2 regions of the Stenotrophomonas sp. 86428_Sma genome follow, and region 2 is predicted to be linked to the other one. Evidence: riboswitches for the same ligand, from Rfam matches in the RefSeq annotation. Region 2 holds a riboswitch; the other holds the start of a gene.
The links. A riboswitch is a leader RNA that binds a small molecule or an ion and turns the genes downstream of it on or off. The one in region 2 is predicted to bind thiamine pyrophosphate.
Positions count from the first base shown of each region.

Region 1: linked by a shared signal. The riboswitch ahead of ACZK3J_RS00820 (TonB-dependent receptor) and the one ahead of thiC (phosphomethylpyrimidine synthase ThiC) in region 2 are both predicted to bind thiamine pyrophosphate.

Region 1 covers NZ_CM151156.1:188,705-195,904, forward strand. Annotated here, with positions in the region: gene ACZK3J_RS00805 (Dyp-type peroxidase) at 1-828, shown strand, start outside; gene ACZK3J_RS00810 (hypothetical protein) at 914-1,330, shown strand; gene pnuC (nicotinamide riboside transporter PnuC) at 1,572-2,141, opposite strand; gene ACZK3J_RS00820 (TonB-dependent receptor) at 2,150-4,339, opposite strand; TPP riboswitch at 4,410-4,505, opposite strand; gene ACZK3J_RS00825 (phosphotransferase enzyme family protein) at 4,549-5,673, opposite strand; gene ACZK3J_RS00830 (glycine zipper 2TM domain-containing protein) at 5,803-6,210, opposite strand; gene ACZK3J_RS00835 (peptidoglycan-binding protein) at 6,457-7,200, opposite strand, start outside.
Region 2 covers NZ_CM151156.1:4,094,290-4,101,489, reverse strand. Annotated here, with positions in the region: gene ggt (gamma-glutamyltransferase) at 1-1,140, shown strand, start outside; gene ACZK3J_RS18850 (BCCT family transporter) at 1,699-3,276, opposite strand; TPP riboswitch at 3,522-3,623, shown strand; gene thiC (phosphomethylpyrimidine synthase ThiC) at 3,706-5,550, shown strand; gene ACZK3J_RS18840 (ion channel) at 5,690-6,361, shown strand; gene ACZK3J_RS18835 (winged helix-turn-helix domain-containing protein) at 6,622-7,200, shown strand, end outside.

The DNA.
Region 1 (7,200 bases), 1.0 Mb from region 2:
GTGCTGGCCAGCACCGACGACCTGATCAAGAACACCGCCATCCGCGAGATCGAGCGCACCTTCACCTGCAACGTGGCCATTGGCCACCGCGTGTGGCAGCCGCTGGTGGGTACCACCCCGCCGCGTGAGCTGGCGCCGTTCCGCGAGATCAAGGGCGCGACCCACACCGCGGTGTCCACGCCGGGCGACCTGCTGTACCACATCCGTGCGCGCACCATGGACCTGATCGTGGCATTCGAGCGCAACCTGCTGATGGCGTTCGGCGATGCGGTGGAAACGGTCGATGATGTGGCCGGCTTCCGTTATTTCGATGGCCGTGACCTGCTCGACTTCGTCGACGGCACCGCCAATCCGGAAGGGCTGTCGTTGCCGGAAGCCACCATCGTGGGCGATGAAGATCCGGAGCATGCCGGTGGCAGCTACGTCGTGGTGCAGAAGTACCTGCACAATCTTGATGCCTGGCGCGCGCAGAAGACCGAGGCGCAGGAAGCGATCATCGGCCGCACCAAGCACGACAACATCGAGCTGGACGATGCACCGGCCGATGCACAGAAATCGCACAAGACCCTGTGCACCATCGAAGACGCCGACGGCGAGCACGAGATCCTGCGTGACAACATGCCGTTCGCCAACCCGGGGCGTGGCGAGTACGGTACCTACTTCATCGGCTACACGCGCCGCCTGTGGGTGATCGAAAAGATGCTCGAGCGCATGTTCATCGGCAATCCCGCGCCGCTGCATGACCGCATTCTCGACTTCTCCACCGCCACCACCGGCGTGACCTTCTTCGCGCCCTCGCGCAAGGTGCTGGCCGACCTGGGCGATTGAGCGCGCCGGGCAGTGCCGACCGCCATCTGCCTGTCATCTACCGCGCCGACCATCAGCCGTTGGATGGAGGCGCAGGAGACGGGCGATGGCCATGGCAGGAAACAGGACCGGCGTGCGCCGCTGGTGGCGGCCGTTGGCCGCATTGTTCGGTGCGCTCGCACTTGGTAGTGCCAGCGTTTCCGCGCAGGAGGCTCCCGCACACTGGATGGCCTATGCCGCCGCCGTGGGCGGCCAGTTGCAGCAGCGCCTGCAGCAGGAGCAGAACCCGCAGGCGCAGCGCGTGCTGGAATGGCTGCAGGCACACCCTGATGCACCGACGCCGTTGCCGGTGAGCGTGTGGATCGCGGCGGATGGCCGCATTTCGAAACTCGAATTCGACAGCCTGGGCGACGCCCAGATCGACGCCGACCTGCGCGCGACATTGCAGTCCGCGCCGTTGCAGGCCGCGCCACCAGCCGATATGCGCCAGCCGCTGCGGCTGGGCCTGCTGCTTACCCAGTAGATCCACGCCATGCGTGGATGCGCCTGGTAGATGCCGACCTTGGTCGGCACGCGCACGCCAACCAAGGTTGGCGACTACCGGTAGGCCCCCAGCCACGCATGGCGTGGCGCTACTGATCTTGCGGGTGCAGTAGATCCACGCCATGCGTGGATGGGCCTGGTAGATGCCGACCTTGGTCGGCAGGCGTGTGCCAACCAAGGTTGGCGACAACCGGTAAACCCCGGCCACGCACGGCGTGGCTCTACTGCGTTGCCACCTGCGGTTCACGCGCAGCTGCGCTCCATGCGCGCAGCCCGAACACGGCCAGGCCGAGGAAGAACACGTACAGCGCTGCGGTCACGTGCAGCGACTTGAACAGGTAGGCACCCACGTACACCACGTCCACCGCGATCCACACCCACCAGCAGGCCACGTGGCGGCGCGCCTGCCACCACTGGCCGACCAGGCTCAGCGCGGTCAGCATGGCATCCAGCCAGGGCAGTGCGGCATCGGTGAAGGTGTGCATGGCCGCACCCAGCGCGACGCCACCACACAGGCCGATGGCCAGGTCGCGCAGCAGCTTGCCGCGCGCCAGTGGCACGATGCGGACGCTGCCCTCGTCGGCGGCGTGCTGCCGCCAGTTGAGCCAGCCGTAGACCAGGAAGCCACCGAAGGCGACCTGCAGCAGGGTGTCCGAGTACAGCTTGGCCTCGGCGAAGACCAGCCCGTACAGCGTCACCGACAGCAGGCCGACCGGCCACGCCACCAGCCGGCGCTTGGCCATCAGCCAGACGCCGAGGATGCTGCACAGCGCGGCGGTCCACTCGAGCATGACGCCGCTCACAGCGCGAACGTCACCGACAGGCGGGCCTGTCGCGGTGCGCCGGGGAACAGGTAGTAGTCACCGCCGCTGCTGCCGGTATCGCGCCAGTAGAAGCGGTTGAACACGTTGTCCACCGACAGGTTCCAGGTCACCGCGCGCTCGTGCAGGCGATGCTGGAAACGCAGGCCAGCGTCGAACACCGAGTAGTCCGGTGCGCGCACGCCACCGTCGGCGCGGGCAACGTTGGCACCGGCATAGCGCCAGCCGCCGGTCACATCCAGGCCCTGCACGAACGGCAGCGCATAGGCCACGTGCACGCTGGCGCGCACCTTCGGCACGTTCACCAGCTGATTGCCTGCATAGGCCGGGGTGCCGGTGTCGCGCGCGCGCGCCTGCAGCACGCTGGCACTGGCTACGATCTGCAGTGCGTCGGTCAGCTGGCCGTTGGCGGTCAGCTCCAGGCCGGTGTGGGTCTGCGTGCCTTCCTCGACGAAGGTGTAGCCGACGTCGCTGCTGTCCGGCTTGGCGTACTGGTAGGGCTGCGAGATGCGGAACACGGCTGCGCCCAGCGTCAGCGCCTCGACCGGCACGTACTTCACGCCCACTTCCAGCTGCCGCGACTGCACCGACGGCAGGAAGGTGTCGGCGTTGCTGGTCCAGAACGGCGCTTCCTGGCCCAGTGAAATGCCGCGCACGTAGCTGGCATAGGCGTTGAGCTGGTCGGTGGCCTTCCACACCACCGCGGTCTGCGGCAGGAAGCGCGACAGGCGGCTGTGCCGCTGCGGGTTTCCACGCTTGTCGTAGGCGTGCTCGTCCAGGCGCACGAAGCGGCCACCGGCCAGCCACTGCCAGTCATCACCGAAGCTCATCCGGTCCAGCGCGAAGAACGCGGTCTGGCGGCTGTCCAGGCGTCGTGCGGACGGCCCTGGCATCTTCGGCGACGGCGCGAACACCGGCACCTGTGCGTCGTGGATGTTGCTGGTGCCGACGTACTCGTTGACGCTCGGGCGCTTGTCTACCGTGCGGCGGAAGTAGTCGGCACCGATGGTCAACTCATGGCCGACGCTGCCGGTCTCGAAGCGGCCGCGCAGCTCGGCACGGGCCTGCTGGTTGCGGCGGGTGTCGTCCGGGCTGCGGTAGTCGTAGACGTCGTAGTCGCCATTGGGCGCGAAGTAGTTGCCCGGCACGCTGCCATCGGCGCACTGCGCGGCGTAGTAGCAGCCGTAGGCGAAGGCGACGTTGTCATCGATGACCGAGCGGCTGTGGCCGACCGAGACGCGCGACTGCCAGGTATCGTTGAAGTCGTAGGTGTGCAGGGCGGTGATGTTGGTGCTGGCGATATCCACCGGGCGCTGCCAGGGCTGGTAGCCGAGCAGGAATTCGCGATCCACGCCGTGCGGCAGCTCGCGCGCGCCCAGCAGCTGGTAGCCCGACACCGAACGCTGCGAACTGGTCTGGTAGTTGGCATCCACTTCCAGCTTGCCGCGCTCGCCGATCAGCCAGTCGGCGGCCAGCGAGTAGAAGTTGCGACGGCCATCGGCGTGCTCGACGTAGGAATTGCTGGAATCCCATGCGGCATTCAGGCGCAGGCCGAAACGCGGGGTGATCCAGTGGCCGACATCGACGGCGACGTAGCGCGAGCCTTCCGAGTCGGTACCGAGCGTGGCGGTGCGCACTTCGGCCGGGCGCTTGCCGATGTAGTTGATGATCCCGCCGGGCGCCATCACACCCGCGGCCAGGCCGGCTTCACCCTTGAGGATCTCAACCGACTGCACGTTCTCCAGCGCCAGGCGCTGTTCGCCGGCGATGGACAGGCCGTTGAAGCGGTAGCCGGTGGCGGCGTCCAGCGCGAAACCGCGGATGGCGATGTTCTGGTAGTAGCCCACCGGCGCATACGCATCGCCCAGCGAGGCATCGTTGCTGGCCAGCTCGGACAGCGAACGCACCTGCCGGCGGTCGAGGTAGTTGCGCTCGAGCACGTTCACCGAGGCCGGGGTGTCCTTCCAGGACCCACCACCGAAGGCGTTCACGCGTGAGGTATCGGCCTTGGGTTTGCCGGCCTGCACGCGCACTGCCGCCAGTTCGGTGGGCGAGCGCTCGGCGCCGGTGGCAGCCGCATCGGTGGCAGCGTCGGCCTCGCTGGCATGCAGCGGCAAGGCGGCGCAGAGGGCGAGGGAGAGCAGGGTGGGGCGCAGGCAGCGGTTCATTCGGTTCGTCTTCGGACAACAAGGGAGACGAAGCGACGGCGCGCAGGTGCACCGGCCCATGACGGGGGTGTGGCTGCGGCTCAAAGCTCCCTACGCCGGTGCAAACCGGATCAGGTTCCAAGGGACTCTCTCAGCCTGGCAGATCCAGGCACCCCCGCTTCAGGTGACCATTTCACTACAAATGGTACGGATTTGCGAGCCGGTGCCCTTCAGGCTGCCGCGTGCAACGCCTGCAGCAGTGCCTGTCCCGGCGCGCTGTGGAACCACGCCGGATGCCCCAGCATGAACGGCTGCCACGCCACATCCGCGTTTGCGGTGGAGCCAGTGATGCCTTCGAAGTACTCCACTTCGGACAGTGCGAAGTCGAAATGGACCATCGGCAGCAGTTCGGCCAGCAGGTGCACGCGTGCCGCCGACAACGGCAGCACCTCGCGGTAGCCGTCGAGCAGGGCCAGTGCGATATCGATGCGCACCGCCTCCATGCCGCGCTCCAGTTCCAGCCACGCCACTGCGTTGCGCTCGATCGCGGTGGCGAGGTCAAACAGTGCGCTGGTGGGCGAAGCCAGGCCGAAATCCAGCACGGTGCTGACCTGCCCGTCGCGCCACAGCAGGTTGGAGACATGCCAGTCGTTGTGCGCCCACAGCCGTGGCTCGTCGCGCAGGCGCTCGGCCAGGCCGGCATGCCACGGCAGCACGTCGCGCTGCAGCTGCGCTTCCCACGGAATGCGCGCGAGATAGCGGGCCAGCCCCGGTCGTGTGGGCAGTTCGGCTTTGATCGCGGCGATGGGATCGTCGGCGCGGATCAGATCGTCGCGCGCGACCAGCAGATGGGTACTGCGCTGTGGCGCGTGATAGCTGGCGGCGGCACGGTGCAACCGGGCCAGCATGCGGCCGGCTTCGCGGGCCTGCGCGACATCGGTCAGCAACGACCACGACACGGCATCGCGGTACAGGTCCTCGCCCACGCCCACGGCATGCAGCTCGAAGGTCCATTCGCCGTGCTCGACTGCGGTGTGGCCATCGGCTGCCGCCAGCACCTGCACCACCGGTACGCCGGCGGCAGCGAGATGGGCGATGAAGTGGTGTTCTTCTTCCAGGCAGGCGGCGCTGCGAACGCTGTGGTGGTGGCGCTTGATGAACACCGGTGCGCGCGTGCCATTGACGATGGCGGCGGCCGACAACGGTCGAGGACTGTGCCAGTGCGGCTGGCTGCCCGCATCCAGCTGCGGAAAGCGCTGGCGCAGCCACGCGAGGTCTGCGGTGCTGATCGGCGGCCAGTCGGCAGCGACCTCGTCGTTGTTGAGGCCCTGCACCCGGTGGGAAGAAGAAGTCATGCCGCAGCCCCAATGGGGAAAGTCACATCCAAGGCTGCGCATTCAACGCCATGGCCGCCCGCAACGCAAACGGGCGGGTCATCGACCCGCCCGTCGTCACATCGTCATCGGCGGTACCGCCGCGCCGGATTACCAGCCGCGATGGCGGCCGCGGTCGTGGTAGTAGCGGTTGTCGTAGTAGCGCTCGCGCTGCCAGCGACGGTCGTCACCGCGGTCGTAGTAGCCGCTGCGGTAGTAGCCACGGTCGTAACGGCGATCGTAGCGGTTGTCGTAACGGCGATTGTCGTAGTAACGACGGTCGCGGCGGTCAGATGTGGTCAGGTTGCCGATCGCGCCGCCGGCCACGGCACCGCCGACAGTGGCAGCGGGATCACCGTTGGAGAGCAGGTTGCCGGCCACGCCACCGACCACGGCGCCGACCAGGGTGCGCTTGTCCTTCCTCGACATCGCGCTGGCATCGCTGACCACGGCGACACCGGCCACCAGTGCCAGGGCCATCGCCAGACCACGGAAGCTGAGTGCGGAAGTACTGAGCATGTTCGTTCTCCTGTGAGGTGCATGCCACGCTGGGCAGGGAGGGCGCGGGGCGCCCCGGCTGCCGTGATGTCCACGCTGGCGTTCCAACATTGCCGGAACATTGCCTGGTCCACCGTGCGGCTTGCGCATTCATCTAGCGGCAGGCGGCATGAAGCAAGGCTGAAAGCGGCCCCGGCCGCTCAGCTGGCAGAAAGGGAAAAGGCCACGCGGACGTGGCCCTCCCTTCTCTCCCAAGGCGCCGCGGGCTTAGACGCCCATCGCCTTCTGCGCCTGCCGGGCCTGCTCCTGCTGGGCGTCCTGCTGCTGATGCAGCACGTTCGGCGCGCCCTGCACGGCACCGCTGCTGAGCGCCAGGCTCTGCTCGCTGGCGGCACGGGTCTCCACCGCCACGCGGCTGGCGGCGGGGTCGCCGATGGTGCCCTGCACGGCGAACAGGCGCTCACCGTTCGGGCTGGGCACCACCGAGTCGATGCGCTGCAGGCCGGCGGCATGCGCCTCCTTGGTCAATGCCGCAGCAGCGCTTTCCAGCGCGTGGCGGTCCTTGAAGGTCCCGGCCGGCAGCAGTTCCAGACCCTTGCTGGCCTGGATGAACAACGGATTGCGCGGGTGCCGCTCGTCGTTCAGCAACGGCCGTTCGCGTGCGTCCTTGATTGCCTCCAGGGTCTTCGCCCCGACAATGCCGTCGACCACCAGGCCGTTGTCCTTCTGCAGCTGGCGCACTGCCGTGTCGGTGTTGCGGCCGAAGCGGCCATCTTCGACCAGCGGCTTGCCGTCGGCGCCGACGTAGCCCAGGTGGCCCAGCTGCTCCTGCACCTTGCGCACGCCCTCGCTGTGCGCGCCCTGCTTGTACAGTTCGGCGTGCGGCGTGGCAGCGGCCTTGTGCTCGGGCGCAGGCTTGCCCTGGCTCTGCTCGTGCGACTGGGTGCGGTTTTCCAGCAGGTCGCGCGCCTTGGACAGCGGATCGGAGGCGTACAGCTTCCAGTTCGGGTG
Region 2 (7,200 bases):
TACCCGGGCTTCAAGGAACAGTTCACGATCAACGGCCACGCCCCGCGCAAGGGCGAGATGTGGAAGAACCCGAACCTGGCCAGCACGCTGCAGAAGGTCGCCGACGGCGGCCGCGATGCCTTCTACAAGGGCGATATCGCCCGCACCATCGGCGACTACTTCAAGGCCAACGGTGGCTACCTGAGCTACCAGGACATGGCCGACCACCACGGTGAGTGGGTCGAACCGGTCAGCAGCAACTACCGTGGCTACGACGTGTGGGAGCTGCCGCCGAACAGCCAGGGCATCGCCGCGCTGCAGATCCTCAACGTGCTGGAAGGCTACGACTTCTCGAAGATCCCGTTCGGATCGCCGGAACACGTGCACCTGTTTGTCGAAGCGAAGAAGCTGGCCTTCGCCGACCGTGCGCGCTTCTATGCCGACATGGCGTTCCAGCCGGCGCCGGTGCAGAAGCTGATCTCCAAGGAGTACGCCGCGCAACGTCGCGCGCTGATCTCGATGGACAAGGCGCTGAAGGAAGTGCAGCCGGGCACGCCGAAGCAGTTGGAAGAGGGCGACACCATCTACATGACCGTGGCCGACGCCGACGGCATGATGGTGTCGCTGATCCAGTCCAATTACCGCGGCATGGGCAGCGGCATGGTGCCGCCGGGGCTGGGCTTCATCCTGCAGGACCGTGGCGAGATGTTCGTATTGCAGAAGAATCATCCCAACGGTTATGCGCCGGGCAAGCGCCCGTTCCAGACCATCATTCCGGCCTTCATCACCAAGGGTGGCAAGCCGTACGCCAGCTTCGGCGTGATGGGCGGCGCGATGCAGCCGCAGGGCCACGCGCAGATCGTGATGAACCTGGTGGATTTCGGCATGAACCTGCAGGAAGCCGGTGATGCACCGCGCATCCAGCATGAAGGCTCGACCGAACCGACCGGGCAGGCCACGGCGATGACCGACGGTGGTGAGGTGAATCTGGAAACCGGCTTCCCGTATGAGACGGTGCGTGCGTTGATGCGCAAGGGACATCGCATCGTGTTCGCCGATGGTCCGTATGGCGGGTATCAGGCGATCATGCGTGATCCGGAATCCGGCGTTTACTACGGTGCGTCTGAGAGTCGAAAGGATGGGCAGGCGGCGGGGTATTGAGGTTTCCCGGCCACCGGGCGCAGCCCCCTCCGCGGTGATGGTTCGTGGAAGCGGGATCATGTGATTGGGCCGGGCGGGTGGGCTGGTCGGGGGACGCCGTGAATCCGTCCCTGGAGGCTTGGCCGCGGCATCCATGCCGCGGACACCCCCGCCCAGCCCACCCGCCCGGCCACGGATAGTTTCCGTGTCCATCACCGCAGGAAAAGAAAAAAGAAGATCAAGAGCAAAGGCAACGGCAACAGCCGCGTGCTGTGGGTTGGGGTCGGATCCGTTTCCCACAGGAAAACGAATCCGACCCCTTCTTGTTTTCCGATACACCTCATCCACGCATGGCGTGGATGGACCAACCGTCACACGTAACCTGTCGGGGGTGGGGCGGTGTGGGTGGGCAGGACCGTTGGCGCCATGGATGGCGCCATCGAGCCCCCAGGGACGGGTTTACGGCGTGTCCTGCCTACCCACACCGCCCCGCCCAACCAGCAGAAACCCAGAGCTGCCCTGGCTTTTGAATTTGCACTTGCTTGAAAAAGCGGTGCAGCCGCAGGCTGCAAAACCCACTCAATCCTGATCGTGCGCGCGCGCCGCCTCCGCCGGGGTCTCCTCCTGAGCCGCCATCTCGCGCGCGATCCACGCATCGATCATGTGCCGCTGGCGCTGCGCCTGCCGCCGCTCGCGCGTGTACTCCTGGTCCAGCACCCGGTACAGCGACACCATCACCAGCACCATCAGCAGCGCGAATGGCAACGCCGCAATCGTGATCATGCCCTGCAGTGCATCCAGGCCACCGGCCAGCAGCAACGCCGCTGCAATCAGCGCCACCGCGATGCCCCAGGCCAGCTTGCGCTTCAACGGCGGATCGCCTGCCTCGTCAGTGGACATGCTGGCCAGTACCAGCACCGCCGAATCGGCTGATGTCACGAAGAAGATCATCAGCAGCACCAGTGCGATGCAGGAAAGCAGCAAGGGCAGCGGCATGCTGTCAAACAGGGTGAACAGCACCGTTTCATAGCCATTGCCCAGCGCCTGCACCAGGTCGGCGTGGCCGAAGATCTGCGCCCACAGCGCAGTACCACCAAACACCGCGAACCAGAAGAAGCCCAGCACCGTGGGTGCCAGCACGACGCCGATGACGAACTCGCGGACGCTGCGCCCACGCGAGATGCGCGCGATGAACGAGCCGACGAACGGGGCCCAGGAAATCCACCACGCCCAGTAGAAGATGGTCCAGTCCGCCACCCATGTGCTGCCCGAGAACGGCGACATGCGCAGGCTCATCGTCACCAGCTGGTTGAGGTACGACCCCAGTGTGGTGGTGAACGTATCGAAGATGAATCCGGTCGGACCCAGCACCAGTACGGTGGCCGCAAGAAGCGCGGCCAGCGCAAGGTTGAAGTTGGACAGCCACTTCACCCCGCGCTCGACTCCGCTGGCGGTGGACGCCATGTACAGCACGAACGCGATGGCGATGATGGTCAGCTGCAGTGGCACACCCGCGTGCAGGCCGAACACGCGTTCCATGCCGGCAGCGATCTGGATGGTACCGAACCCCAGCGTGGTGGCCACGCCAATGGCAGTGGCAACAACCGCGGCGATGTTGACCACGCGTCCGATCCAGCCGCGATGGTGCCGGCCGATGATCGGTTGCAGCATGTCACTGACCAGTCCACGGCCATTGCGGTTGAACTGGAACCAGGCCATCGCCAGGCCGATCAGCGCGTAGATTGCCCATGGATGCAGACCCCAATGGAAGAATGCATAGCGCATCGAAGCCCGCGCCGCGTCCATGCTCTGCGGTGCGAGGCCTTCTGGAGGCTTGGTGAAGTGGGAAATCGGCTCGGCGGCGCCCCAGAACACCAGGCCGATGCCCATGCCGGCGGCGAACAGCATCGACATCCAGCTGGCGCGCGAGAACTCCGGCTCGGCATCTTCACCGCCGATGCGCAGGTTGCCGAAGCGACCGAATGCCAGGTACATCAGGAAAGTCAGCGCCAGGAACACGACCAGAAGATAGAGCCAGCCGACACTGCGGATGACATCGGCCAGTACCGACTGCACCACGGTATTGAAGGGGCCGGGTGCAACACCGGCAAGCAGCACCAGAAGCAGAACCAGTGCGATGGAAACGCGAAACACCATGAAGGAGCTTCTCCGATCAAGGGATTGAGGGGAGCGAGCAGAGCTTGCTGCGAGGGGCCGGCGACATGCAGCACAGACCGGGCAGGGGCCGCGGAGGCGGCGGGGAAACACCGGCCGCAGCGGCACGATGCGCGTGCACGTTACTGAATGCGATGTCACGGTTCTGTTAATACAGAAACAGCAGATCCACGCCGTGCGTGGATGGAACCACCAGGAGCTGCAGTGCGTTCTATGCTCTAATGCACACCAAGAAGCGGGGGTACCGCGGCCATGTGGCCACGGTTGAGACAGTCCCTTGGAACCTGATCCGGCTCATACCGGCGTAGGGAAGCTTTGCAGTGCAGCCATGCCCGGACTCCGCCCAAGGACCGTCCTGGCGCGGCAGCAGTGCGCCGCCGCTTCGTCCCTGACCTTCCTGGACGATGCCCGATGAACGCACAGCTCTCCGCCCTGCAGCAACAGGCCCAGCAACTCTCCGAATCCGTGACCCGGCCCATTCCCGGCTCGCGCAAGATCCACGTGCCCGGTTCACGCCCGGATCTGCAGGTGCCGATGCGCGAGATCGCGCTGACCCGCACGCCGACCTTGTTCGGCGGCGAAGAGAATGCACCGGTGACCGTTTACGACACGTCGGGCCCGTACACCGATCCGGAGGTGCGCATCGATCTGTCCGCTGGTTTGCCGGCACTGCGTCGCGGCTGGGTGGAAGAACGCGGTGATACCGAGCGGCTGGAAGGACTGAGTTCTTCGTTCGGTCGCGATCGCGAGCATGACCCGAAGCTCGATGCGGTGCGCTTCCCCGCGCGCAGCCTGCCACGCCGTGCGCGTGCAGGTGCCAACGTCACCCAGATGCACTACGCGCGCCGCGGCATCATCACGCCGGAAATGGAATTCGTCGCCATCCGCGAGAACCAGCGGCTGGACGCGATCCGCGATGCCGGCCTGCTGCAGCAGCACCCGGGCGAGGCGTTCGGCGCTTCGATCCAGAAGATCATCACCCCGGAGTTCGTGCGCGACGAAATCGCCCGCGGCCGTGCGGTGCTGCCCAACAACATCAACCATCCGGAAAGCGAGCCGATGATCATCGGCCGCAATTTCCTGACCAAGATCAACGCCAACATCGGCAACAGCGCCGTGTCCTCGGGCATTGCCGAGGAGGTGGAGAAGCTGGTGTGGGCGATCCGCTGGGGCGGTGACACGGTGATGGACCTGTCCACCGGCAAGCACATCCATGAGACCCGCGAGTGGATCATCCGCAACTCGCCGGTGGCGATCGGTACCGTGCCGATCTACCAGGCGCTTGAGAAGGTCGATGGCCGCGCCGAAGCACTCACCTGGGAGATCTTCCGCGACACACTGATCGAGCAGGCCGAGCAGGGCGTGGACTACTTCACCATCCACGCCGGCGTGCTGCTGCGCTATGTGCCGCTCACCGCCAAGCGGGTCACCGGCATCGTCAGCCGCGGTGGCTCGATCATGGCCAAGTGGTGCCTGGCACACCACAAGGAGAACTTCCTCTACACGCATTTCGAAGACATCTGCGAAATCATGAAGGCCTACGACGTGACCTTCTCGCTGGGTGACGGCCTGCGCCCGGGCTGCATCGCCGATGCCAACGACGCTGCGCAGTTCGGTGAGCTGGAGACGCTGGGCGAACTGACGAAGATCGCCTGGAAGCACGACGTGCAGACCATGATCGAAGGCCCCGGCCACGTGCCGATGCAGCTGATCAAGGAGAACATGGACAAGCAGCTGCGCGAGTGTGGCGAAGCGCCGTTCTATACGCTGGGCCCCCTGACCACCGACATCGCACCGGGCTACGACCACATCACCAGCGCGATCGGTGCGGCAATGATCGGCTGGTTTGGTACGGCCATGCTCTGCTACGTGACGCCGAAGGAGCACCTCGGCTTGCCCAACCGCCAGGACGTGCGCGACGGCATCATGGCCTACCGTATCGCCGCGCATGCGGCCGACCTGGCCAAGGGACACCCCGGCGCACAGGTGCGCGACAACGCGCTGAGCAAGGCACGCTTCGAGTTCCGCTGGGAAGACCAGTTCCATCTCGGGCTGGACCCGGAGAAGGCCAAGGAATTCCATGATGAGACCCTGCCGAAGGATGCGCACAAGCTGGCGCATTTCTGCTCGATGTGCGGCCCGCACTTCTGTTCGATGAAGATCACCCAGGACGTGCGCGACTACGCCGAGGCCGGCATGAAGGAGAAGTCGAAGGAGTTTCGCGCCGCCGGCGCCGAGGTCTATCACCAGGGCTGACGTGTAACGGGTAGTGCCGGCCGTCGGCCGGCATTCCGTCGTGCGTGGGACCAGGGAGAGTGCCGGCCAGTGGCCGGCACTACCGCTCATCACGCCGCTCCCGGCTATCCTCCGCCCATCACCCTGGGGAAAGGACGCCATGCCCGTTGCCATCACCACCCGCTGGCTGGCCATTGCCCGCCGCCATCCTTCGGCCTGGCTGCTGGGTGCCCAGTTGATCGCGGTGCTGCTGTATCCCGCACTTGATGACACCGCCGGCGGCCGTGCGGCGCTGGGCATGTTCGGCATGGCGGTACTCGGCCTGGCGCTGTGGGTGGTCCAGCGCAGTCCGCTGGGCACCTGGCTGGCACTGCTGCTGGCCATTCCTTCGGTGGTGTTCTCGCTGGCCGGCGCACTGCTGGATCGCAGTGCGCTGCTGACCACCGCGCAGCTGCTGGAAAGCCTGCTGTACTTCTATACGGCCGGTGCGCTCATCGCCTACATGCTCCAGGACCATAAAGTCACCCGCGATGAACTGTTCGCAGCAGGTGCGACATTCACGTTGCTGGCGTGGGCCTTCGCGTTTGCTTTCGCCGTGTGCCAGCAATGGTATCCGGGCAGTTTCCAGGGCACCGGTGGTGGCGCGCAGCGCACCTGGATGGAGCTTCTTTATCTGAGCTTCAGTTTGCTCTCGGGTGTTGGCTTGAGCGACGTTGTGCCACTGCATCCGCAGGCGCGCGCCTTGGTCATGCTGGAGCAGTTTTCAGGCGTGATGTACGTAGCTTTGGTGGTTTCGCGACTGGTTGGATTGACCATGCTGCGGCGCATGTGAAAATGAACGCCAGATAAAAATTTCGCGCCCCGCAGGGCGCGAATGGTGCAGCAGATTATGTGAATGCGTCGGCGAGAGAGAGCCTGGATGTCGACCACGCGATAGGCGAGGTAACCCGCATAGGCTAGTATTTGCCCGCTTCATTGTTTTTGCGGTATGCGCCGATGCTTTGTGCGGAGTCTGGCTTTTTGCTGTTCCCAGGACGGGAGGGTATCGAAGGCAAACGCTGCCCCGGACCTGTCTCTACTGTGTAGCGGAAAATGAACAGCAGTGAAAACCAGCCCCCCGGATTCGATCGGATCCGGATAGGAGAGTGCACTGTCACTCTGTCCTCGCGCGAAGTCGAGGTCGTCGGTGCGCGTCGCCCGCGTCGGCTGACGCCGAAGGCGCTGGGCGTGCTGCGTGTGCTGCTGCGCCAGCCGGGGCGTGTTGTCACCCGCGATGAACTGTTCGCGGAAGTCTGGCCGGACACGCTGCCGACCAATGATGTGCTTACCCAGGCCGTCACCCAGCTGCGCAAGGCGTTCAGCAACGACGACGACAACGGCCAGGCCTATATCGAGACCATCGCCAAGACCGGCTATCGCCTGCTGGTGCCGGTGCAGGTACTGGACGATGTCGAGCCGGCGCCGCCGGCGGGAGCCGATGACGAAATCGTGGACATTCAACCGGCGATGGCCATCGCCGAGGTGATGCCGCCACACCTGCAGGCATCGCGCCGCCGCTGGCGCCACGTCCGCCGGCGCGTACTGCTGGTGCTGGGCGTGCTGATGCTGGCCACGGTGGTGGTGCTGACCGCGCTGCTGCTGCGGCGGGCACCGGCCAGCAGTTCAGCTGTG